DNA from 3 places in the Neoundibacterium parvum genome. Region 2 is predicted to be linked to each of the others. Evidence: predicted binding sites of a transcription regulator. Region 2 holds the regulator's gene; each other region holds the start of a gene.
What was found. The regulator sigma-54, encoded in region 2, starts transcription at its own class of promoters, with help from an activator protein. The targets are predictions, from matches to a motif close to TGGCANGNAANCTGCTTT.
Positions count from the first base shown of each region.

Region 1: the regulator sigma-54 is predicted to act here: its motif matches at 6,746-6,763, upstream of EJN92_RS16900 (nitrate/nitrite transporter).
Region 3: the regulator sigma-54 is predicted to act here: its motif matches at 4,456-4,473, upstream of EJN92_RS07895 (PEP-CTERM sorting domain-containing protein).

Region 1 is NZ_CP034464.1:3,857,469-3,865,708, forward strand. It holds gene EJN92_RS16870 (hybrid sensor histidine kinase/response regulator) at 1-650, opposite strand, end outside; gene EJN92_RS16875 (GNAT family N-acetyltransferase) at 829-1,314, opposite strand; gene EJN92_RS16880 (DUF1294 domain-containing protein) at 1,499-1,957, opposite strand; gene EJN92_RS16885 (DinB family protein) at 1,974-2,468, opposite strand; gene EJN92_RS16890 (GNAT family N-acetyltransferase) at 2,729-3,157, opposite strand; gene EJN92_RS16895 (bifunctional protein-serine/threonine kinase/phosphatase) at 3,680-5,401, opposite strand; gene EJN92_RS16900 (nitrate/nitrite transporter) at 5,463-6,677, opposite strand; gene nirB (nitrite reductase large subunit NirB) at 7,094-8,240, shown strand, end outside.
Region 2 is NZ_CP034464.1:1,210,848-1,219,087, reverse strand. It holds gene EJN92_RS05150 (enoyl-CoA hydratase/isomerase family protein) at 1-694, opposite strand, end outside; gene hpf (ribosome hibernation-promoting factor, HPF/YfiA family) at 1,079-1,423, opposite strand; gene EJN92_RS05140 (RNA polymerase factor sigma-54) at 1,545-3,032, opposite strand; gene lptB (LPS export ABC transporter ATP-binding protein) at 3,050-3,793, opposite strand; gene lptA (lipopolysaccharide transport periplasmic protein LptA) at 3,795-4,388, opposite strand; gene lptC (LPS export ABC transporter periplasmic protein LptC) at 4,411-5,052, opposite strand; gene EJN92_RS05120 (KdsC family phosphatase) at 5,049-5,576, opposite strand; gene EJN92_RS05115 (KpsF/GutQ family sugar-phosphate isomerase) at 5,576-6,610, opposite strand; gene EJN92_RS05110 (monovalent cation:proton antiporter family protein) at 6,724-8,240, shown strand, end outside.
Region 3 is NZ_CP034464.1:1,822,154-1,830,393, reverse strand. It holds gene EJN92_RS07915 (ABC transporter ATP-binding protein) at 1-414, shown strand, start outside; gene EJN92_RS07910 (hypothetical protein) at 411-1,994, shown strand; gene EJN92_RS07905 (substrate-binding periplasmic protein) at 2,102-2,878, opposite strand; gene EJN92_RS21990 (hypothetical protein) at 3,111-3,233, opposite strand; gene EJN92_RS07900 (MerR family transcriptional regulator) at 3,291-4,334, shown strand; gene EJN92_RS07895 (PEP-CTERM sorting domain-containing protein) at 4,513-5,145, shown strand; gene EJN92_RS07890 (hypothetical protein) at 5,340-5,966, shown strand; gene EJN92_RS07885 (DMT family transporter) at 6,109-6,990, opposite strand; gene EJN92_RS07880 (MmcQ/YjbR family DNA-binding protein) at 7,156-7,524, shown strand; partial or broken gene EJN92_RS22120 (restriction endonuclease) at 7,617-7,802, shown strand; gene EJN92_RS07875 (hypothetical protein) at 7,868-8,240, opposite strand, start outside.

The DNA.
Region 1 (8,240 bases), 2.3 Mb from region 2:
AACAGTGCCATCGCCGTCGCCCCTCCGAAATACCAGGCCTGATTGGCATAGTCACTGCGCTCGTGCGCGTGGAATGCGGCGGGCTGCCATAATTTGACAGGAATCGAGACCGGCCCCAAGGATTGCACTCTGAGATAAAAACTTTGTACCGAGTTTGGTGCCAGGCTTAGCGGGAAGACAAAAAAGCGATTCGGGTAGGGACGCGCCGAGAAATCGGTTTCGCGCCCGGTGCGAATTGAGTAATTTTGAGTCGGTGTCGCGCTGTCGGTATCGGTGGCTATTTGATGAAATTCTACCTTGGTCAGCCCCGGTTCACTCAGTTCCAGTATGCGCTGTATCGTGTGCGCGCTGTCATTGCGTAGTTGCAGGCGCAGCCAAAATGCAGAGCGGGTATACCCAAAACTTAGGGCTTCGGCGCTCGAAGAGCTGCTGATAAAACGGCTGGCGATTGCTGGGCTAAGTACCTGCTCTAAGTTCAAAGTCGCACTGGCATCTTCGAAAACCTCGAAATAAGGCGTCAAAGCGAGTGACTGTTGCAGTGTAGTCTGGTCTGCCAAGCGCAACTCTATCGCCCCAAGCTGAGACGGCAGGTTGCTGCAGATTAGCAATAACAATCTGAGTATCCATAGCCCGCTGTTGTGCACATTCATGTAACACTCCAGTTTCTGAGTCCAAGCTGCTGCCAGCCCCTAGTTCAAGAACGCTGCTAATAAATTAACCTATTTATATGTTTAGCGCTATGATTTTAGACATCTATTTGTAGACGTTTCGGTACAGCATGGCAGAGCGGCATTGCCATCAAACTGATGTTGTATTGCGAGACAACTTTCAGTCGATCTTGCGGGTGTAGAAACGCGTTTCTTGCGGGATGCGCGGGAACGCCGCTGGCAATGACTCCAGCGTGACTTGGCTAAAACCGGTTTTTTCATAGTAGCGACAGGCCGCGGCGAATTTTTCTGTGGTCGCCAGGTACAGGGTGTGTATCTGCGCGGCATGCGCCGCCGTCAATAAACGCGCCATCAATAGCGTCGCGATACCATGCTGAGCACCGCGGTAGCTGGCCTTGACATACAGTTTGCGCAGCGCGCCTTGCTGTTGGCCTATGCAGCGTAAGCCTAGCGTGCCGACCACTTCATCACCGCATAGCGCCACCCAAAAATCGCCACCGGCGCTGCGGTAATAGTGTGCAATATCTGCCAGATCGGGCAGATCCGCTAAGCTGCTAGCCAGCCCAAATTCTTGCCGCTGTATCTGCAGTATCAGCGCGATCAGGGCGTCTTTGTGGGTGTGGCTGGCGGGCTCTATGCTGATCATGTTTACTTTTTGTGCCTCTAGAATTTCTGCTGAAAAAAAGGATACTGGGCAGGGGTATCAGTGATTTTAGAGCATTCGCGCATATACAATATGTGCGAAATCGCTATGAAAACCGATACTCCCTCTATTTGTCAAAAAATTTGGGTTGGTATGGGGCCCAAAGCCCAGCCGCTTGCTGCCAGCTTCAATAATTGAACAGCGCCAACAGGGGCGTCGTGAACAGTAGAAACAGCGCGATATTGAGCACGACTGTGATCCAAAATACGATGCGAAATGCCAGCTTACTCGATTTATGCCGCAGCCACTGTTGCGCCAGCAGCGCGCCCGGCCAGCCACCCGACAAAGCCAGCAAGTGCAAAGTGTTTTCTGGGGTGCGCCAGCGTCCAGCTTTAGCCGCGGCTTTGTCGATCGCATAGACCACCAAGCAGAGCAGACTGAGCAGCAGATAACTGAGTGCCCACCAATGTGGCATTGGCCAGCGCAGATCGATCAATAAATACAGCAAGATAAAGAGTGGAATCACGCTAAGCGCAAGCCAACTCGATTGCCCTTTTGACTGGCCGCGTGCGGCCGGTTTTGAGCTGGCTTTCGGGGTATTTTTAGTGCGGCTGTTGGTCATGGGTTTAGCTACGGGATTGGCCATGGATTTAGCCAAGGGCTTAAGCACGCACGGCTTCTATTTTTCCAAGTAACCATTGCAAGCCGGCCAGATGTTGTTGATCGTGGCTGCACAAATAATGCACCAGACTGCGCATGCTGAGCGGCCCATAGCCTTCAAACTGCGCCTTGCGCTTAAATTGTTCTTCAGTGACGCTGCGCAGTAAGCGCATGGTTTGCGCCCGCGCCGTGCAAAATGAGGCAAATACCTCAGCCGCATCTTGCTTTGCATAGGCGCGACTGATGGCGAGTGGTTCACTGTCTATCGAGAGCAAAAGCGGATTCACTTCGTTCAGGGTGCGACTAAAGCGCAGCTGATAGCCCTCGATCTCTATGTCCCGGATATGGCAAATCTGCTGTATCGCGGTAAATGCCTCACTAGGAACACCGTCCCAAGAGGCGGGCGCCCAGTGTTTAAAATCATCAGGTATCGCATCGTAGTGCGCCTGCAACTGCGCTGGGAAGGCTGCTAGTGTATCGAAGGTGATGGAATTCATAGACGGCTTAGCTTGGCTTAATTCGAAAGAGTTTGAAAGAGTTTGATAGGGTTGGATTGCGCTAGACACCGATCATAAGCCCTTATCAGGTTTTTTTAGACGGCATGCTAGGCCAGTAATTGATTTTAGCTGTTTCCTGGCGATCACCAACAAAGTTAGAATTCGCCAAACCAGTTTCAATGGCGCTGGTTCAGCGCGCCGGTCAGCGCAGCCGTACAGCATCAATAATCATGGTGCCGGTGGCGCGGTTTTGCATTTTCTTATTCGAGCACAAGTGCCAGATGATGGCTATTAAACTGAAAGCCTTTTTCCAGATACAGACGGTGTGCCGCGTGGCGTGCGTAGCCTGAGTCTAGGTGTAGGGCGGCGCAGCCAGCCTCTTTGGCCTGCGCATTTAAACGGTCTAAGATTTTGCCAGCAAAACCATTGCCTCTGGCGTTTTGCTGGGTGCTTAGATCGTCGATGAAAAGGACTTTACCTCGGCCTAAAAATTCCATATATCTAAAACCAGCGACACTTTTTATGCGGCCTTCATGTTGCAGTGCCAGAATCTGATAGCCCTGACTCTCTTGTCGTCTGATTTGCGCTAAAAATTTCTCAAGTTCTAACAGCGGTCTGAGTTCTTTGAAAGCCGGGAAGCAGCCCATGATTTCCTCGTCAGAGCTAGCCATAAATAATTCTAGAGTCATCGTACTTACCTTATATGTAGATTTGGCGCTCATGGCTTTTAGCCGGCTAGCGCGTTTTTTTTCATAGACGAAATTGAGGATGCACTGAGTCTAAGTGCTACGCTGTAGGCGGCGAGCGAGCGCTTTTACACACTCATAATTGTAAATCAGGAAACCCTGATTTTGCTAGTAATTTGATAATAATTTGCGAGCTGCCTGGACTAGCGCTTACTCTTTACTCAATATCAGCGATTTTGCCAGCATGCCCTGCCAACGCGCATATTCCATGCGGGTCTACAGCCTATCTGGCCTGCAGCCCGCATGGAATATGCGTGCTGGGCTAGCTGCAATTTCAAAGTATATTTAACGTAGCTATTTAGCCTGCTACTAAAATTATTAAAAAAAACGAAAACCTCTCAAAGGAGACACAGAGACACAGAGAAAAACGGAGAACTGCCTCGCTTTACTCTGTGAATCTCTGTGTCTCTGTGTCTCTGTGTTGAGTGGTTTTGACTTTCTTCATAGCGGGCTGAACAGTAAAATTTAACGTACGATCAACACATACAGCAAGAGTAGATTGAGCACGATGGCGCCGACTGCGATGGCGCGCCATAGGGTGGCGGGGTCGCTGTTGACCAGCGGGGTGGCGTTGGGGGCGGGCAGTGGACGGGCGGCACCGCGTTCCAGTGCGAGTAAAAATTCTTCGGCGGTTTCGAAGCGCTCTTGCGGCTCGCGCGCAACTGCTTTGAGCAAGACGTTTTCTAGCCAGATCGGCAGATCGGGGCGGTAGCGGCTAGGCACCACAGCATCGCCAAATTTTGGTCTTTGAAACGGTTCTATCTCACCGTAAGGATAGTGCCGCGTCAGCAGGTAATACAGGGTGACGCCGGTGGCGTAGATGTCGCTCTGAGCGGTGGCCTTGGCACCCTGAAATTGTTCGGGGGCGAGAAAGGACGGGGTGCCGGCCATGTTAAAACTGGCCGATAAATTCTGGTCTTGTGCATCCAGACCAGATTGCGCAACGCCTAGATCGAGAATGCGGATCTCGCCATCTTCGCCCAGATGCACATTGTCTGGTTTAATGTCTCTATGCACAATACTACGTCTATGCAAGGCACCGATGGCACGCACTAATTTGCTGCCGTAGGTGATGACATCGGGCACGGTAAAATGCTGGCCTGCGAGCAGCCGGTTCTGCAGCGAATCACCGGCATGCCAGGTCGACAGGTAGTACAGAAAATTTCTTTGTTCAGGCGTGATCACTTGCGGGAAGAAGCGTGCCACTACCCGCTTGGCAAGCCAGGCTTCATGCGCAAAAGCAGAGCGCTCATGGGCGTCGTTGGCACGATCAGGATGCAGGGTTTTTAACACCAGCTTGCGGTGCTGCACGCTGTCGTTGACCAGGTAGAGCAGGGTGGTCATCGAGGTGTGCAAAATTTCTTCGACCAGGTAGCCGTCTATCATCTGCCCGGGTTTCAGCTTGGGTGGCGCTGGCAGGCTGCGTAGTTCGGATAAGGCATCGCGCAAATCGCCTTCGGGCAGGCTCGTCACTTGCAGCACGATGGCACTGCAATTGTCTTGCGAGCCCGCCGCTAACGCTGCCTGGCACAGAGTTTGACTGGCTAGTTCGGGTGTTAGGCTGTGCTGACTGACTTGTTTTAAGGTATCGCAAATATCGTATTCGCTGAGGGCCGCCCAGACCCCATCGCTGGCGAGTAAAAACACATCGTTCTGACGTACTTCACCCATGCCATGATCGACCGCCAGACGGGTGTCCATGCCGATTGCGCGGGTCAGTACGTGCTGCATTTCCGGTCTATCCCAGACATGGTCTTGCGTCAGTTTTTGTAGCTTGCCAAAGCCATCATCGCGTAGCAAATAGCAGCGGGTATCGCCCACATGCGCGGTGTAATACATACGACCGCGCAGCACCAGTGCCGTCAGGGTACTGGCCATGCCAGCCAATTCGCGCCTTACCGTGCCTTGCTGCTGCACCCAGCTATTGATGGCGACCAGCACTTTCTCTAGTGAGGTGGTGATTTCCCAGGTGTCGGGAGTGGCGTAATAATCGGTCAGCAAACCACGCACCGCATATTCAGAAGCCTCGCGCCCACCCTCGTTACCTGAGACGCCATCGGCAATTGCGGCGATCAAGCCCTTACTAGAAAGCTCGGGCTCGTTCGGCGTGACCATGCCGACGAAGTCTTCATTGCGTGGACGAACTCCCGCCAGCGAGTGGTGGCCAGTGCTAACGATCAGGGGCATAGGTGGATCATCTCATTCGGTGAAAACGTTTTTCCGTCCAGGCGATGGTTTGGTTTTAGATTTAAATCTTAGCAGTGGTCATGGCAGCCGAGCCCCAGGTAGTGCGCCAGCGTTTTTTGACCAATGATAAACCCAATAAGGCGATCACAGCCAGACTGGCGAAGATGGTCAGACCGATCTGGTAGCTGCCGGTGAGCTGGCGTGAATAACCGAGGCTGGAAGCTAAATAGAATCCACCGATACCGCCCGCCATACCCACTAATCCTGTCATCACGCCCATCTCTTTGCGGAAACGTTGCGGCACCAATTGAAACACTGCACCGTTGCCGGTACCCAGTGCCAGCATCGCACCGACAAACACAATCACCGCGCCTATCGCTGATTGTAAGCCGGTAGAAGCGACGAACAAGAAGGCCGCCGCAATCACATACATGATAGAAAGCGTTTTGATGCCACCGATGCGGTCGGCGATACGCCCGCCCATAGGTCTGACCATAGAGCCGGCGAACACGCAGGCGGCGGTGAAGTAACCAGCAGTGATAGGCGATAATCCATATTGAGTATTGAAATAAATCGTCAGGGATGACGCCAATCCCGAGAAGCCACCAAAGGTCACGCTGTAAAAGAACATAAACCACCAGGCGTCCTTGTCTTTTAATACCGCCAGATATTCACCCAATGATTTGCTCGGTACTTCGCCCGGCGCATCCTTGGCAAACACCATGTACACCGCCAGAGCGACCAGCAAGGGGATGATGGCCAGGCCAAATACGTTCTGCCAGCCGAACATAATTGCTAAAGTAGGCGCAAACAGGGCCGCGAAGGCAGTACCAGAATTACCGGCACCGGCGATACCCAGGGCGGTGCCCTGGTGCTCAGGCGGATACCAGCGTGAGGCTAGTGGCAATGCCACTGCAAAAGCAGCACCAGCCACGCCCAAGATGATGCCCAGAAACAGCAATTGCTCATAGCTGTGCAAATTACCCAACCAGGCCCAGCTCAGACCCGCGATCACCACCACCTGGCCGATTAAGCCGGCTTTTTTTGGTTTTAAGTGATCCACCAGCATACCCATCACGATGCGCAGCAAGGCTCCGGCCAGCAAGGGCGTGGCCACCATCAAGCCTTTTTGCGCCGCGCTTAAACCAAGGTCTTTCGCGATCTGTATACCTAGGGGGCCGAGTAAGACCCAGACCATAAAGCTGAGGTCAAAGTAAAAGAAGGAGGCGAGTAAAGTCGGGGTGTGCCCGGCTTTCCAGAATGAGGTTTTTTGCATATTTGCTCCAGCTTATAGGCTAAAAGTTGAGGTCGATTGACGCGGTAATGGCGATGCTAATCTGTGCTATTGCAATTGCCGTGCCACCTGTTTGGGCGCATTTTGCGAACAGCGAAGCGACAAATAGATGCAGATAAGTATTAATGCCGCCCTGAAATTGTGCGATGCACCAAGTGGACAGCGTTAATGCCACTTTTGAGTGCGAAGCGAGCCAGAGCGTAGGATCTTGGTGCCAGCGGCCTGGGCACTTGCACCAAATTAACTTTGGAAAGTGTCTGACTTGTCTATGCTAAATGCTTGATTCTTTTTATTTTTTTCGACTTTTGTATTGTTGTCTGCATAGCCTAAGTCTGGAAAACTAGCGAGCTGGCATTGCTTTTGCTTATACAAGGCTAAGACAAGCAAAGGAGTTGGCCATGAAGAAGTTGAAGCTAGTGATGGTAGGGAACGGTATGGCAGGCGCGCGTACCTTAGAAGAGTTGTTGAAGATCGCCCCCGATCTGTACGATATTACGGTTTTTGGTGCAGAGCCACACGCCAATTACAATCGCATTCTTTTGTCCCCAGTGCTCTCCGGTGAGCAAGCTTTCAAAGACATCATGCTCAATGATGAAGCCTGGTATGCAGAAAACAATATCACCCTGCATCTGGGCAAAAAGATCGTCAAGATCGATAGAGTGAAGCGCATCGTCATTGCCGAAGATGGCACCGAGGCTGAGTACGATCGCTTGCTGATGGCCACCGGCTCTTCGCCGTTTATCTTGCCAGTGCCAGGCAAAGATGCGCGAGGCGTGATTGCCTATCGCGATATTTACGATACCAATACCATGATCGCGGCAGCCGAGAAGCATACTCATGCGGTGGTTATCGGTGGTGGTTTGCTCGGTCTGGAAGCGGCTAACGGCTTGATGATGCGCGGCATGCAAGTGTCGGTGGTGCATTTGCCGGGCTGGCTGATGGAGCGTCAACTCGATCCAGTCGCCGCCAAGATGCTGCAAAAATCTCTGGAAGATCGCGGCCTGAACTTCCTACTGGAAAAAAATACCGAAGCCATCCTGAGTGACGATCAAGGTCAGGTCAAAGGCATACGTTTCACCGATGGTTTAGAAATCCCGGCGCAACTGATTGTGATGGCGGTCGGGATACGCCCGAATACCACACTGGCAGAATCGGCCGGTCTGCATTGCAACCGCGGCATCGTGGTGAATGACACCATGCAAACTTTCGACCCGCGTATCTATTCGGTCGGTGAGTGCGTGAATCATCGCGGCACCGCTTACGGTCTGGTTGCGCCTTTGTATGAAATGGCGAAAGTCTGCGCCAATCATCTGGCCAATTTCGGCATCGCGCGCTACCAGGGTTCGGTCACGTCGACCAAACTCAAGGTCACCGGTATCGATTTGTTTTCGGCTGGCGAATTCATGGGTGGCGCTGACACCGAAGCCATCATCTTGTCTGACCCTATCGGTGGCGTGTATAAAAAGCTGGTGATTAAGGACGATAAATTAGTCGGTGCCTGCCTGTATGGCGATACCTCGGACGGTAGCTGGTATTTCAAATTGC
Region 2 (8,240 bases):
TACTTTCTTCAGGAATAGCTTGTTCGGCATACGGAGCGGCAAACGCACGGATCAGATCACGAATATCCGTTGCGCTGCTAGTGCGCAACAAGTCCATCAAGGCGGGTAAGGCCGCTGTAGGAATATACACGTCTGCCAAATCAGCATACAGTGCATCCGCAGCATTGATGATTTCACCCGTCATTCCTAGGTAGGTACCAATTTCTCCCGGGCTACGCGCCAGAAAATAGCTGCCGCCCACATCTGGGAATAGCCCAATATTTACTTCAGGCATGGCCATCTTAGTGCGTTCTGTGACTATTCTGAGACGACAAGCTGGGCCCGCTTGGGCGATGCCCATGCCGCCACCCATGACTACGCCGTTTAGCAGGGCCACATAGGGCTTAGGGTAAAAATGGATTAAATGATTTAAGGCGTATTCTTCGCTAAAAAAATCTTCCAGCAAGGCACTGTCGCCCTTAGGTGTGGCGGTGCCTACATCGTAAAAAAAGCGTATGTCGCCGCCGGCGCAAAATGCCTTTTCGCTGCTGCTGTGGATAAAGACCGCAGTAACTTCCTCACTATCTTTCCATTGTAAAAGTAGGGCGGTGATGCTGCGCACCATCTCTAAGGAGAGCGAGTTGAGGGCTTTTGGCCTATCTAAGGTGATGAAACCGATACGATTTTGTATAACGCTCTGTACGTGATTATTCATAGAATTTGGCTTGCCACGAAGGTGATGGAAATAAGAAAGTCCAAGAGTGCCTGCCTGGTCGCGCAATCTGCATGCGGCTTACCGGCTAGATAGGCTGGAAACCCGCATAAACAGTGTGCGACAGGCATGCCTACTTTTGAAACACAAAAAACTCGACTTGCCGTATGCTTTCGCAGTGATTTTTAACTTAATTGAGACTGTCATTTTATCCATTTTTTAGCTGGATAGACAATGAATCTGGGGGCGATTGGAAAAGGGCGATGCTGCGCAGCTTGCCAAGGAAGCGTACAAACCAGTCTTGTCGTGGAGGTGGATTCTAGACGGAAACAAAAAAGGACGCTGATGAGCGTCCTAGTTTTGGATTCCCTTTGCGGGTTGCTAGTCTTACACTGAGGCTGGATCAGGAATATGTTTGATCGCTTGATGCGGATGTTCCTGAATTTTGTCTTTGTGTTTAATGACCTGTCTATCTAGTTTGTCTACCAGAGTGTCGATGGCTGCATACAGATCATGCGCCAGACTTTCTACGTGGATATCTTTACCGCTGATGTGCAGATTAATATCTGCCTTATGACGTTTGTCCTTTTCTCGGAGCTTGTCGACCGTCAGGGTGACGGCGATATCAATGACTTGATCGAAGTGTCGCCTGATACGTTCTAGCTTATTTTGTACATGTTCACGAATTGCAGGAGTTACTTCAAGGTGATGACCACTGATGGTGAGATTCATAAAACGCTCCTATGGTGATGTTACTTGATGACACTATCGCTATTACTATGGGCCCAATCTGAAAAACCTGTTTGAGCTAAATCATATATAGCAATTTAAGGCAAAATTTCAAGAACAATATTTACAAAGATTTTCGCAAGCTGACTGGTGGAATTTTAAGGGCTTCGCGGTACTTGGCGACTGTGCGGCGCGCAATGACCATCCCTTGTTCACCCAGCATGTCTGCAATCTTGCTATCAGAGAGTGGGCTTTTCTGGTTTTCTGCTCCTATCAATTGTTTGATGAGTGCTCGTATCGCCGTTGATGATGCTTCTCCCCCGGTTTCAGTGGCGACGTGGCTACCGAAAAAATACTTCAGCTCAAACATACCATGTGGGGTCAGCATGTATTTCTGAGTGGTCACACGAGAAATTGTACTCTCATGTAAACCCAGTGTATCAGCAATTTCGCGCAAAACAAGAGGGCGCATCGCGACCGCTCCATGTGTGAAAAAGTTACGTTGTCTTTCAACTATCGCTTGCGAAACACGCAAGATAGTCTCGAAACGTTGTCGCATATTTTTGATCAGCCAACGTGCTTCCTGTAACTGCGGGGTAAGGCTGCCATCGCCACGATTTTGCTTCATGATATTGGCATACATGCTATTCACGCGCAGCTTAGGCATGATGTCTTGGTTCAATACCACTTGCCAGCCGTCAGCCGATTTGCTGACGATCACATCTGGCACCACATAATCAGAACTGCTGGCGGCAAACTCGGCGCCAGGTTTGGGTTTGCACAAACGTATCACCACCTGCGCTTCACGCAAATCTTCATCGTCGCAATTAAAAATTTTCTTTAAGCGAGCAAAATCGCGTTGCGCAAATAAGCCTATTTGCGTTTCTACTATGGCAAGTGCGAGGCGGCGGGTGACGAAAGGGATTTTGGGCAGACGTTTGATCTGCAGCGCCAGGCACTCAGCGCAGTTGCGAGCGCCCACTCCTGGCGGGTCAAAACTTTGCACCATAAACAAGGCAAAATTGAGTTCTTCAGGTTCGACCAAGAGTTCTAGCGGAATGCTGGAATGAATATCTTCCAGACTCTCGATCAGATAGCCGCTGTCATCGAGAGCATCGATCACCAATTCCACCAAGGCCAGATCGCGTGGTTCACGCAGATTCAGGCGCATCTGCTCTAGCAAATGTTCTTTTAGGGAAATATGCGCCGCTTCTAATTGCGGTCTTCCCTCATCTTCTTCTGAGGATTTACTGCCTTGCGGAGCGTCATCAAAACTCCAGTCGGTTTCGCTAGGACTGGTACTGTCGCTAGGATTACTGACTTCAGAGACTTCGCCCGAATCGCTACTTGCATTATTCTGATCATCAACGGGGCTGACCCCGAACTCCGTTTCTGAGCGTGATTCTGTACTGCCAATAGCGCCGTCCGCCAACAAGCGTACCGCGCTATCGAGAGGATTATCAACCCGCTCCAGCATGGGATTTTCTATCAGCAAGTTTTCTAGCTCTTGATGCAGTTCTAGCGTAGACAATTGCAGTAGCCGTATCGATTGCTGCAATTGTGGCGTGAGCGCCAGATGTTGCGAGGTGCGTAGCTGTAGGCTTTGCTTCATGCCGATAATGATTTCCGCTACATGCGGAAATGCTCTCCCAAATAGACGCGCCTGACCGATTCATTGCTGATGATTTCTTGCGGACTACCACTGGCTAATACCGCACCCTGATTAATGATGCAGGCGTGGTCGCAAATGCCTAAGGTTTCACGCACATTGTGATCGGTGATCAAGACGCCTATGCCGCGTTTTTTCAGGAAAGCCACGATGCGTTGTATCTCTATGACCGCAATCGGATCGACCCCGGCAAACGGTTCATCGAGCAGAACGAAGCGCGGATTGGTTGCCAGTGCACGGGCAATTTCTACCCGTCTGCGTTCACCGCCAGACAAAGAGAGCGCTGGATTTTCTCGCAAGCCTTCGATTTGCAAGTCATTGAGCAAGGCATCGAGACGCTGTTCGATGGCGGCTTTACTTAAAGATTTTCCGTGTTCATCGGTTTGTAATTCGAGTACCGCACGGATATTGTCTTCCACCGACAACTTGCGAAATACCGACGCCTCCTGTGGCAAGTAAGATAGGCCAAGTTTGGCGCGCTGGTGTATCGGTAGGCGCGAGATATCAACGCCGTCGATATCGATTTTCCCCGCATCTGAGGGGACTAAGCCGACGATCATATAGAAGGAGGTGGTCTTACCCGCGCCATTGGGGCCGAGTAAGCCGACTACTTCGCCACTTTTCACTTCTAAAGAAACATCGCGCACCACCTGGCGCGCCCCATAGCGTTTTTGCAAACCCTGAATGACGAGTGTACTAGTCATATTATTTGATCGGAGTAACAAGATTGACTGGTTTTGCCAGCTTGGGTTGCAGCGTCAATTTCACGCGACCAGCACCTGGCACATGAGTGCCGTTTATGCTGTTTGTCGCAACAAACACGTCATTGAGGCTATCGTAAGAAAGAAACTCTCCTTCTTGCTCTTGCGTGACTTTTTTGCCTTCTAGATACTTGACACGTGCCTTCGAGATAAACCTGACTAATTCAGTTTTATCGTCGTATTCGATGCGATCGGCCACGCCCTCTACCCATAAATCATCGCCACCATCGCGTTTTTGCCGGAAGAAATTTTGCTTTCCCGGTTTACTGGTGAGCACCACATTCATGTGCTCGTCGGCAGTTTGGGTAATCACGGCGCGATCCGATTTGACTATCAGCGTGCCGCGCGTCAATACCACGTCGCCGGTAAGGGTAGTGACGTTTTTCTTGCCATCAGAATTGGAAAGTTCAGCTTCAATATTGGTTTCTTTTTGACTGTCGGCTTTCTCGGCATGAGCACAAGCTACAGGCGCCAGAAAACACAGCGATATCGTTAATTGGCCGAGATAACTCAGGCCTGAATTGCGGATGGCATACATAGAAAATTTTTCCTGATTTACTTTAAGACTGGGGTTTTGGGGACGTGCCGGCGCGACTGAAACGCGCTCTTACTTTGCTAAGTAACTCCACTTGCTGGGTATTGTTGTCGGCTGTCATGCCAACCGCGTGCACTTCCGATGTGCTTGTCGTCATCGTCACCGCGGTGTCGGTTTTCATGGTGTTTTCATCTGGTAAAACCAATAGATAGTCGGTGTTCAATTGCATGAAGCTCGAGGTGCTGGTGGCCGGTCTATCGACCTGTACATCGCCGAGTAAATGAATTTGATCATGCTCGCGTATGGGCGATGTTAGTGTCGATTTTTGCTCGATTACTGCGCGCAAGGCACGGATATACATCGGTGATTTATCCGCGGAAAAACTGGTGATGCGCGCTTGTTGGATTTCCAGATCATCGCTGCGTGGATAATGAGTGAGCTTGTCGCCGACTATGCTGACATTGGCCTGCCCATTATTTGGCAAACGTATGAAATTAAATCTTTCAACATAGTAGTCAGGCTCACTACGCACGCTGCGGCGCGCATTCGCCTCGTCACCATTTTGACGCAAAGTTTTGAGTATCCAAAAACTACCCAGGGTAACTAAGGCTAGCAAGACGACGCCTAGCCAAATGCGAAATCGATCGGCAGTAAGATGATATTTCATGCCAGAAAATTAGCTAAGACACTATCGTAACGGCCTTGAGCCTGCAAAATAAAATCGCAAACTTCCCGTGCCGCACCATTGCCGCCTTGCGCCTGAGTGAGGTAATGCACCCGTGACTTTACTTCGGCATGTGCATTCGGTACGCTGGCAGAAAAGCCAACCCGGGATAAAACTGGTAAGTCGATCACATCATCACCGATGTAGCCGCAGTGCTCGGCTTTGATACCCAAAATGGAGATTAGCTCCAGGAACGCCGCTTTTTTTTCGTGTATGCCTTGCATGACATGGGTAATTCCCAGGTCGGCAGCGCGTTTGGTCACGATGGCTGATTGGCGCGCGCTGATGATGGCGGTGATCACGCCAGACTGTTGCAATAGTTTGATGCCTTGGCCATCGAGCACATTGAAGCTCTTCATCATTTCACCCTCAGGGCCAAAATGCAGGCAGCCATCGGTCAAGATACCGTCGACGTCAAAAATCATCAATTTTACCTGGGCAGCTTTTTTCAGGGCAGCGAGTGTCATTAAATCACCTTAGCGCGAGTCAGATCGTGAATGTGCAGAGCACCGACCAGCTTACCGCTGTCATCGGCCACTAATAATTGGTTGATACGATGGGTTTCCATGACTTCAACCGCTTCTACCGCGAGTTGCTCTGGCCGTATGCTGCGGGGATTTTTACGCATCACGTCGACGATGCGTACTTGTGAAAAATCCTGAGTTTTTTCCATTAAGCGGCGTAAGTCACCATCGGTAAAAACGCCTATGATGCGTTGTTCGGGATCGACCACGGCCGTCATCGCCATGCCTTTTTGCGTGATTTCCAGCAGCGCCGCGCTTAACTTAGTCTCGGGCGCAACTTGTGGAATTGCCTCGCCAGTACGCATGACATCACGCACATGAGTGAGCAGGCGGCGGCCAAGAGTGCCGCCCGGATGTGAGCGCGCAAAATCTTCTTCGCGAAAACCGCGTGCGTCGAGGACTGCAACAGCCAGTGCATCGCCTAAGGCCAGAGTCACCGTGGTGCTGGCGGTCGGTGCCAGATTCAAGGGGCAAGCTTCTTTATCTACGAATACGTTCAAATGCACATCGGACAATTTGGCCAGACTAGATTCAGGCTTGCCAGTCATGGCGATCAGTTTCACGCCCAGACGTTTGATGGTCGGTAAGATCGACATCAATTCCGATGCCTCGCCAGAATACGAGATCGCGATAAACACATCTTGGCGCGTCACCATTCCCAGATCGCCGTGTGCCGCTTCAGCCGGATGCACAAAAAATGCGGGGGTGCCAGTTGAGGCAAAGGTGGCGGCAATCTTGCGCGCGATATGGCCGGATTTGCCTATGCCAGAAACCACCACGCGACCTTCGCAATGCAGTAGTAAGGACATCGCTTGCGTGAATGCGCTTGCGTCAGCGCCACTCAGTCTTTGTCTCAGCGCGAGTACCGCATCGGCTTCTATCTGTAAAGTCTCGCAGGCTAGTTGCAAGGCGTGCGCAGTCGCATCGGCCTCGGCTGCGGCGCTGCTGGTGAGGGTGGGGGGGGCTAGTGGACTCATGCCCTTAGTATAAACCAAAATGTCTAAGCAAGAACTCTGCCAGTTACAGAGAAATGAATATTGTTCGTCATTTGTTGGTCTGGGCACACTCTAAATCGGCAATAATAAGAAATATGACTGCTCTAGACACCACACTCCTACTTCTAAGCGCCGCCGTCCTCGGTGTCGTGGCTTTTCGCATGCTGCAATTGCCGCCTATGTTGGGGTATCTGGTGGTCGGTATTCTGGTCGGGCCGCATGGCTTGGGCTTGGCGCAAGACAGCTCTGCCACCCATGAATTGGCCGAGTTTGGGGTGGTGTTCTTGATGTTCTCTATCGGCTTAGAGTTTTCTTTGCCCAAGTTGATGTCTATGCGGCGCGCCGTGTTTGGCCTTGGGATGGCGCAGGTTATACTCACTATCGTGATGGCGATGTCGTGTGGTTTGGCAGCTGCATATTACTTACCAGGGCAATTCAAAATAGGCTGGGAGGCTGCGTTTGCCTTAGGAGGCGCGCTGGCAATGTCGTCCACCGCGATTGTCTCTAAGATGCTCACCGAGAAGATGGAGCTGGAAAGCCCGCACGGTAAACAGATTATTAGCGTGCTCTTGTTTCAGGATTTAGCCGTGGTGCCGCTGTTAATTTTGGTGCCAGCGTTGGCGGCGCATAGTGGCAACCTGTTTGAAACTTTGGCATGGGCAGGTGGCAAGGCCGCCTTGGTCTTGTTTTTGTTGTTGTTTTTGGGGCAGAAATTAGTCCGTGGCTGGTTCGGCATCGTGGTCAAGCGGCGTTCGCAAGAGTTGTTCATGTTAAACCTGCTACTCATTACCTTGGGTGCTGCCTGGTTGACCGAGCGCGCTGGCTTGTCGCTAGCACTGGGCGCATTCGTTGCCGGCATGTTGATTTCTGAAACCGAATACAAGCATCAGGTGGAAGAGGACATCAAATCTTTTCGCGATGTGTTGCTAGGCTTGTTTTTTATCACGGTCGGGATGTTACTCAATTTGCGATTGGTGATCGAGCACGGCTGGCTGGTGTTGCTGTTGTTGGTGGTGCCCGTGTTGTTGAAATTCGGTTTGATCGCTGCTTTGGCCCGGCTTTTCGGCAATACCACCAGCGTTGCCTTGCGTACTGGTTTAGGTTTGGCACAGGCTGGCGAGTTTGGTTTTGTCTTACTCAATCAGGCGGGCGCATTGCAATTGTTAGATCCGCTACTATTGCAATTGATACTCGCATCCATGGTGTTGTCGATGTTGATCTCTCCGTTTATTCTGGCAAAATCGGATGCGATCGTGATGAAACTCTCGGCTAACGAATGGATGATGCAATCGCTGGCGTTGACGCAAATTGCGGCACGCAGCATGAGTGCGAAAAAGCATGTGATTATTGCCGGCTTTGGACGTAGCGGCCAAAGTCTGGCGCGTTTGCTGGCGGAAGAAAATATTGAATACCACGCACTCGATCTCGATCCGGATCGTATCCGTGAGGCGCAAATTGCCGGTGCCAATGTCTCGTATGGCGATGCGGCGCGGCGCGAGAGTTTGCTGGCGGCCGGTATCAATCGCGCCGCGGCTTTGGTGGTGACGTATACCAATACCCAATCGGCACTGAAAATTTTACATCTGGTGCATGAGTTGCATCCCAGTTTGCC
Region 3 (8,240 bases), 610 kb from region 2:
GTCGATGAACCCACCGCCGGTCTCGATCCGGAAGAGCGCTTACGGTTTCGCAATTTACTGGCCGAGCTGGGGTTTAAAAAACTGGTGATCATGTCCACCCATATCGTCTCTGATGTGGCGAGTATCGCCAGCGAGTTGGCGATTATGCGTCAGGGCAAATTGATCGCCCATCAAAGCCCGGACGTCTTCCTGCAACAAGCGCGCGGCCAGATCTGGTCGGCACAGGTCGCCCACAGCGATTTTGAGGCGCTCTCTGCCAGGGTCAATGTGTTGCAGGCACAGCGTAGCGGTAGCAGCGTGAATCTACGTATCGCCCATCCGCACAGCCCCTGCGCAGACGCCGCGCTGGCCGAACCTAGTCTGGAAGAAGCCTTGATGGCGCAACGCTACGCCAGCCTGGAGCAAGCCGCATGAAGCTGCATCTACATTTGCATTTACATCTTCTGCTTAGCCTGGTGCAACTAGAACTAAGGCTGCGGCTGCGTCGCCTCAGCACCGTGCTGGTGTTGCTATTGGTAGCGGCTGGTACCTGGGCCATGATACTTGACCCTAAAACCGGGGCCGCAATGATGGTGGTCAATGGCACCCGCACTGCTTACAATAGTGCCGCACTGGCGCTGGGCAGCGCCACCTTAAGCGCCATGCTATTAGGCTTTGTTGGCTTTTATCTGGTGCGCGGCCGGGTGCGCGAAGATCTGCGCCAGGGCCTCGCCAGCGTGATCGCCAGCACGCCAGTCAGCAGCGCCTGGTTTTTACTGGGACGCTGGCTAGGCAATGTCGCCTACCTGAGTCTGATAGGCAGCGTAGTGATGCTGACCATCATGCTCAAGCAAGCGCTAATTGGTGTCGGCGCTATACAGCCGCTGCTGTATCTGCAAAGCTATGCCCTGATGCTGCTGCCGCTGATCTTTTTTTGTAGTAGTTGCGCGCTCTTGTTCGATAGCTTTGTGCCTTTGATGGGTAAGTTCGGTGATCTGTTGTATTTCATCGTCTGGTGCGTGGTCTTGGTGGCGCAAGGCGAGGCGGGCCGCGCCATTAGCACCGATGGATCAGCCATTATGCTGTTCGATTTTTTCGGCATGAGCAGCATCATGCTGATCTTGCTGCATCATTTTGGAACCACCGCGATTGCCTTAGGCGGCGGCCCGTTTAATCCCGCCATGACACCGCTGCTGTTACCCGACGCGCTGTGGTGGTCACTGCCGATTTATTACCGGCTCGCTTGCGGTGCGGTGGCACTGACGCCGCTAGTACCGGCGCTGCTGCTGTTTCACCGCTATTCAGGCGATAAGCTCAAGCCTAGCCTCAGCAACAGCCGCCGTAGCCCTTTGCAGTGGCTCAATCAGGCCTTGCGCCCGCTGGCGGCACTGGCGCGGCCGGTGTTTGCGCTGGCCACGCGCGTGCCAGGCTTGGGCGGCCAACTGATTGCGGAGTTGGCCCTAAGTCTGGCCAGTGCGCCAGCGGCTATCCTAGCCTTACTGTTGATGCCGCTGCTGGCGCTGGCTGCACCCGCCGCCAGTTTGTCTGGCCTCATGCTGGTCGCTACTTTGGTATGGTTATTGTGGATTGCAGATATCGCCAGCCGCGATTATCAGGCCGATACCGAGCACCTGGTACACGCCACCCGCGGCGGCGCGACTAGCCGCTATCTGCGCCATCTGGCGACACCGATCCTACTCGGCTGGCTGTTATTGCTGCCAATTGGCCTGCCCTTGTTCGCCAGCCAGCCGACCAGCCTGCTGGCCTTGCTGGTCGGTATCTGCAGCCTGGCCGCTGCCGCCACTTTGCTGGGGCGCTGCACCGGCAGCGCGCGCAGCTTTCTGGCACTCTCTTTGTTTTGGTTATATGTGGCGATCAATGCGAACGACGTCGCCTGGATAGACCTGCTGGGCTTTAACGGTGCCGCCGATAGCGCATCGATCACGCAGCATGCCCTGATCACGCTGGCGCTGCTAGTGACAGGCTATGCACATACAATCAGGCGGGCTCGCTGAATCAAAGGCGGACATAGAGCTATGGAGTTGACGCTCGCAAAGCAAGCCAGCGCAATAAGTCCGGCTTAAGCGTTCATCCAGGCTAGGCAGGCTGAGTAAATATTTGCCTAGAATCGCAGGAAGGCACTTACATAATCGCCGCGCTCTTTGATCACGGCCTCTAGGGCTTTTTCGTAGCGGGCTCCTAAGTTTGCCGCATCTTTTTTATTGAAAACGGTGTAACCGGGGGTGGCAGGCTCGGGTAGCTCCACAATCCGAATCGCGGCCGCCACGCCTGAGACTTTGGCTTCGTAGCGCAACACGAAGGTATCTGGTGCATAGACCGCGTCCAGACGGCCTAGCATCAATTTTTTAAAATTGCGCACAAACATATCTTGACCACCGCCAACGAGCTCCAGGTTGAGGCCAGCTTGGCGCATGCTGGGCGATAGATACTGCCCTAGAAAAATACCAATTCGCATGCCCTGGAGTGCATCGGCGGATGGCAGCACGGTCACCTTAGAGCTCGCAGCAACAGCCAAACCGGCGCGTGCTTGGTACAGCGATTGGGCTGGGAAAAAATACTTGGCTTCGCGCTCAGGGTTTTTGACGAGCAGCAAAATGGCATCGAGTTCACCAGCATCGAGCATTTTCAGCAGACGCGGCATAGGCAGTTGCTGGAAGTTGACTGTTGGTGCCCCCATGCGCTGCGCCACTAGCCGGAACATATCGACTGCGGCACCCGATGCCTTGCCTGCCGCATCCTGCGTAGCATGCGGCGGCAGATCAAAATAACCAACCCGCAAAGCCTGAGCCTGAGTGCTGATTGACAGCGATAGTAACAGCGACAGACCCGCGATAAGCAAGCGCAACAGAGGCATCCAGAAAGTACGGAAACTAAGCATTTTTCAATCTTATCGGTTTGAAGTGAACAATGTAGACTCAAGCACCCACCTCGCACAAGCGATTTATGTGACTGAGTTTATTGCTTGTGATCAGACAAGAAGACTGCGTTTAACATTACATGGGGCAAGTGATATGGCTTAGTTTAGGATACTACTATGAACGTCAAAAAATCTAAGAGCTGTCAACGCCGGGATGCTGTTGCAGCGCTGAGGAAAAACGGAGGCCTATTTCTTAGTTGAAAATCCCAAACAGCACCCGGCCAGCGCGCATATCCCATGCGGCTTGCCAGCCAGGCAGGCCGAAGAAGCGCATGGAATATGCGCGCTGGCGTATCGCTGCTGCAAAAATATACAATAGTGCTTGACCCTGACCTTAGGTGAGGCTGGAAAGTTGCGTTATGGAGGTGAGGCTATGTTACTAAAGATAGGTGAATTGGCTAGCCGTAGCGGCTTAACGGTGCGTACTTTGCATCACTACGATGAGCTGGGGCTGCTCGCGCCATCCGCGCGCAGCGAGGCTGGCTACCGGCTGTATAACCGCAACGATGTGGCGCGCTTGCACCGCATTTTGGCCTTGCGCCAACTCGGCTTGTCTTTAGCCGAGGTAGCTACCACGCTGGCGAGTGAAGGCGAGGCTTTGCCAGGTCTGATAGCGCGCCAATTACAGGCCTTGAATCTGCAGATCAGCCAGGCAGTGCGTTTACGTGATCGCCTTAGTAATTTGCAGGACACGCTGCAACAGGCGCAGCAAGGCGGGCTTGAACCGGAATTGGCCGATTGGCTGGCTACTTTGGAGTTGATGACGATGTATGACAAATATTTCAGCAGCGATGAGCAGGCCGAGCTGCAGCGACGCAAGAACGATCCGGTGGTGGCTGAGGCGCAATTGAGCTGGCCAGTCTTGATCGCAGAAGTGAAACAGTTGATGGCAGCGGCGTGTCCAGTGGACGAGCCCAGAGTGCTGCAGGCGGCTCAGCGCTGGTCTGATCTGGTCAGGCAATTTACCGGTGGTAAACCCGACCTGATGGTGAAATCGGCGCAGATGATGCTGCAAGAGAGCGGCGTGCAAGCGCAAACCGGCATAGACCCAGCCATGATGGCGTATATGGCCGCGGCCTTGGCCGAGCAACGTTTAGCCATTTATGCACGCTATCTAAATCCGGCCGAGATGCAAAAACTACGCAGCAGCTATGGCAAAAACGGGCTAGCATGGCTACCCCTGATCGCTCGTGTGCGCGCCTTGATGCACGCCGCTGCGGCGGCAGATTCGGCGCAGGTGCAGGCCGCTTGCGCCGAATGGGAGCAACTCACGCAAGCCTTTGCCGGCGTCGATCCGGGCACGCGTCAGAAAATGTGGCTAGCGCTGCAGCAAGAGCCGCAGCGCTTGGCACGTACCGGTGTCGATCAGGCGCTGCTGGCCTTTGTGCGAGCCGCCGGGGTGGATGCGGTCTGTTGAGAATGCACGCTGGTTGGGCAGCGCGATTGTCGATATAGCTGTCGACTTTTTTTACAATCGATCTGTTATTTTTTTCACAAATGCAGCATTAACTGATTGATTTGCTTCATTTAAATTGTTTCGGCATGGAAAATGCTTACTCCCGGACACCACCAATAATAATTCAGGGAGATTCATCATGAAGTCGATATTCCGTTCACAGCTAGCCATCTTCATCCTCGGTTTTATGGCAATGGCGACCGCGCTTTCTAGCGTCGCGGCACCGATTACGCGCAATTTTGATGAGCTAGGTGCACCCGTCGATTGTTGTTTTGGCAGTGGCGCATACAATGTGGTCAGCTATCCGGATCTGACCGTGAGTTCAGGAGCTAGCGCGGTGGTGATGAATTCATCTGGCTGGTCGAACATGCAAACCTCGGGCTTAAATTTATATGGCACTTTAGATGGCTATATCGACCTCACTTTCTCTAGCCTGGTGAATAGTCTCAATTTTGACATCATCAATGGCACCAGCCCGTTTACTTTCACCGCCAGTTTTTTCGACATTTTCGACAATCTGATCGAAGTCGATTTAATGGGTTTAAATAGTTTCGGGACAGCGGGATCGGTAGGGCATATCGCCGGCAGCGTGGGCAATATCGCGAAAGTCAGAATTTCAGGAAATGAAGATTTCGCCATCGACACGATTAGTTTTGAAATAGCCAGGAGCGAAGTACCAGAACCGGCTAGCCTGGCCTTATTCGCCTTAGGCTTACTCAGTTGCGTAGGCATGCTGATGCTGCAAGCCAGACGACGCCAGCAGCGTTATTAAGTAGCGAGATTCAGCAAGCAAAACGCCCGCTAGTTTGCGGGCGTTTTGTTTTATGCATCCTGCTTTTACAGACCGCTGTTTCTAGAATTGAGCGATGGCATGTAAAATAAGCCGCTTGATAGTCTATGCGTTGCCGCTTCTTGCATGCGACTATTGCCTGAAAAATTCTGAACATAGGCTGGCCCGGATAAAAAATGAAATCGATGTACCGCATACGTCTTAGACTACTTTTACCGGCCGCCATCGTGCTATCGCAACTGATCTCACCAGCGCTAGCGGCAGTGGCGCAAACGCAAACCTTTCCTGCCAAATTCAGCCGTGACGAAAGTCTGTTACTGGAGCAGGTTGTGTGCGGACAAAAATATGGGATGGCGCTGGCCGAGATCGATGCACGCGCCTTTGAAGCGAACGCCAGTGCCGCCAATTATGCCGACGTCAAATGCCGCCCGCACGCGCGCCTTGAGGGGCAGCCGCTGTACTACGTGGCGCAATGCGTGCGCAGCGCGAAACAATGGAGCTGCGCCCAAGCCGAGTTAGAAACCCTGGTCCAGCTCAGGCAGCGTCAGTTAGTGATGCGCCCCGGCAGCTTAGATCCGAAACTGGCTTACCAGGCTGTGCAAAAAATTAGCGGCTATGGGTATTTTCAAGCCAAATCTCTCGACGCCGCACTACAATCAACCTGCAACCTGGGCCAGGGCGAGACCCCCGATCTGATCGAAATATCCTGCCAGCACTGGGCGATTACGGTCTCATTTTGGTGCCCGGCTACAGAACCGAAAACCCCTTGTCCACGCGTGATTTTTATGGGCGAACGCCGTTAGAAAATGCGGATTTCGTCCGCGTCTGTTTTTGAATGGCTACCGCGACCGGTGTGCGATTACGCTTTGCTAATCGCACCTACTTTGTCGAAATAAATTCCGAAGAACATCGTGCGCCTTTGCCGCGAGAATAAAAAGGCTACTCCTAAAAATTCCCCAACGCGATCACACCTGTCGCGATGCAGAGCGCACCGATGAGGCGTTGTAGTCTGTCGCCTTCACCTAGTAAGTGGCCGCCGATCAGGGCGGCGAATAGCATGGAGACTTCGCGCGCGGGTGCGACATGGCTCAGTGGTGCGCTTTGCATAGCGTATAGCACCAGCACGTAGGAGATAGGGCTGATGGTGCCGACGATCAGGGCGTATTTCCATTCCAGCCGCCAGGAGGTCAGCGTCGCTTGCTTATCGCGCAGCAGGGCTGGCAGCAGCAGCGCCAGACGGATGAAGTTGCCGAAGTAGTCGACCAGAATAGGCGAGATCAGGATGACTTTGACGGCATAGCCATCGAGCACGGTATAGCTGGCGATAAACAAGCCGGTCAACAGACCGTAATAAATACCCTTGCGCAGGCGCAGCTGTTGGGTCTGATCCTTAAGTTGGCGAAATAAACGCGGACCGCCAGCAATCAGAAACACGCCACCGACCACCGCAATCACGCCTAGCGCGCCGATCAGTGACATACGCTCGCCTAAAAAAAGTAGCGCCGCACCGGATGAGATCAAAGGGCCGAAGCCACGCGCCAGCGGATACACCACGGTCAGGTCGGCCTTGCGGTAACCACGCAACAGGGTGATGAAATACAGCACATGCAAAACCCCGCTGGCGCCGACAAAACTCCATTCCAGCCAGCCCCAATCGGGCACGACATCCCAGCCGAAATACAGGCCAACTGGGGCCCAGACCAGCATCATGATGAGGCTGGTGAAACCAGCAAAGCGCACATCGCCACCAGCTTTTTTGGCCGCGATATTCCATAGTGCGTGAATTAAACCGGCGAGCAGGACGAGCAGAAAGGCGGAATGGGACATGTGGCGCGTTGTAAAGTACAGAGGGCGCTAGTGTAACAAAGCCAAGTGGCAAACACTGCATGAGTTCGCGAGTATTTGCTGCGCCCTCAGGCGCTATGCGCAATCCGCTTGCGCTTCACCAAGGATTTTTGCGATGATGCGCTAAGATTATTTTTGAGAAAACTGATGAATACAAAACAGCTTAAAGACTATTGCAGCAGCTTGCCACAGGTAGAGTGTGCCGTATTTTCTGCCCCCTCGAATATTTTGGTGTACTCGGTACTGGGCAAAAAATTTGCCTATTTTAAGACTAGCGCACCCGAGCAATGGCGCTTTAGCTTGCGCGTGACGCCCGAGCGTTTCCTCGAACTGACCGACCAGGCTGGCATTAAACCGGCGCGGTATATGCACAGATTTCATTGGGTCAGTATCGTTGCGGTCGCCAGTGTCGATCCTGATTATTTGCGCGAGCTGATAGACTGGTCGTACGCTAAGGCTTGCAGTACTCTGAGTAAAAAAGTGCAAAAGCAGCTTGCGGCCACCACACCAAAATGAAGCAAGGATGCTCACGCTTTGTTTAGGTTTTCGTTAAAGTGGCGGCTCGCTAGCGTGCTTCAAGCGCTAGGCGATGATCTCATCTACCAAGTTGGTTCAAAGTCGATACGCCCGTCGGTCCCTATAACCCAGATTGGGCGATCGTGTTTGAAAAGAGTTCTCGCGTTTATCTGGAAAGTGAAACCGAGAGCACCTTGAACGCGACGAAGCGGCGACAGGAAGAAAACGACAAAATCTTATGCGGCGAAAAACACTTTGCCGCGATTGGTGTGGATTATTCAGTGGCGACTAGTATGCGGGATGTCGTACAGGATCTGACTGCGCGGGCGATGATGGGAAATTCTCACCCTAATGCCGTCACAGCATCCAGCAAAACCGCAACATGCTCAATCAGCTCTTCAACAAAACCCAGTGTGACATCGAGATCGCCCTCATATTCCGCCAGGTTGCGCTTGTTGTGTGCTTGATTGAGGATGAGCCATTGTTCTGGTTTGAATTGCAGGGTGTGTTCCAGACACTGAAACACCAGATAACGGTTTTCGCTGCGGTAACCATGTGCGCGTAAGGCGGCCAGTGCCGCTGCATGTGCGGCATTGTAGGCGAGATCGAAACGGCTTTCTAATGCGAGACTGACTTGCCTGGCATCCTGTAGTCGTACTCTTGATGAACGCAATAATCCAGCCAATTCGCGCGCATCAGGTGCTTCTAGCTTTAAT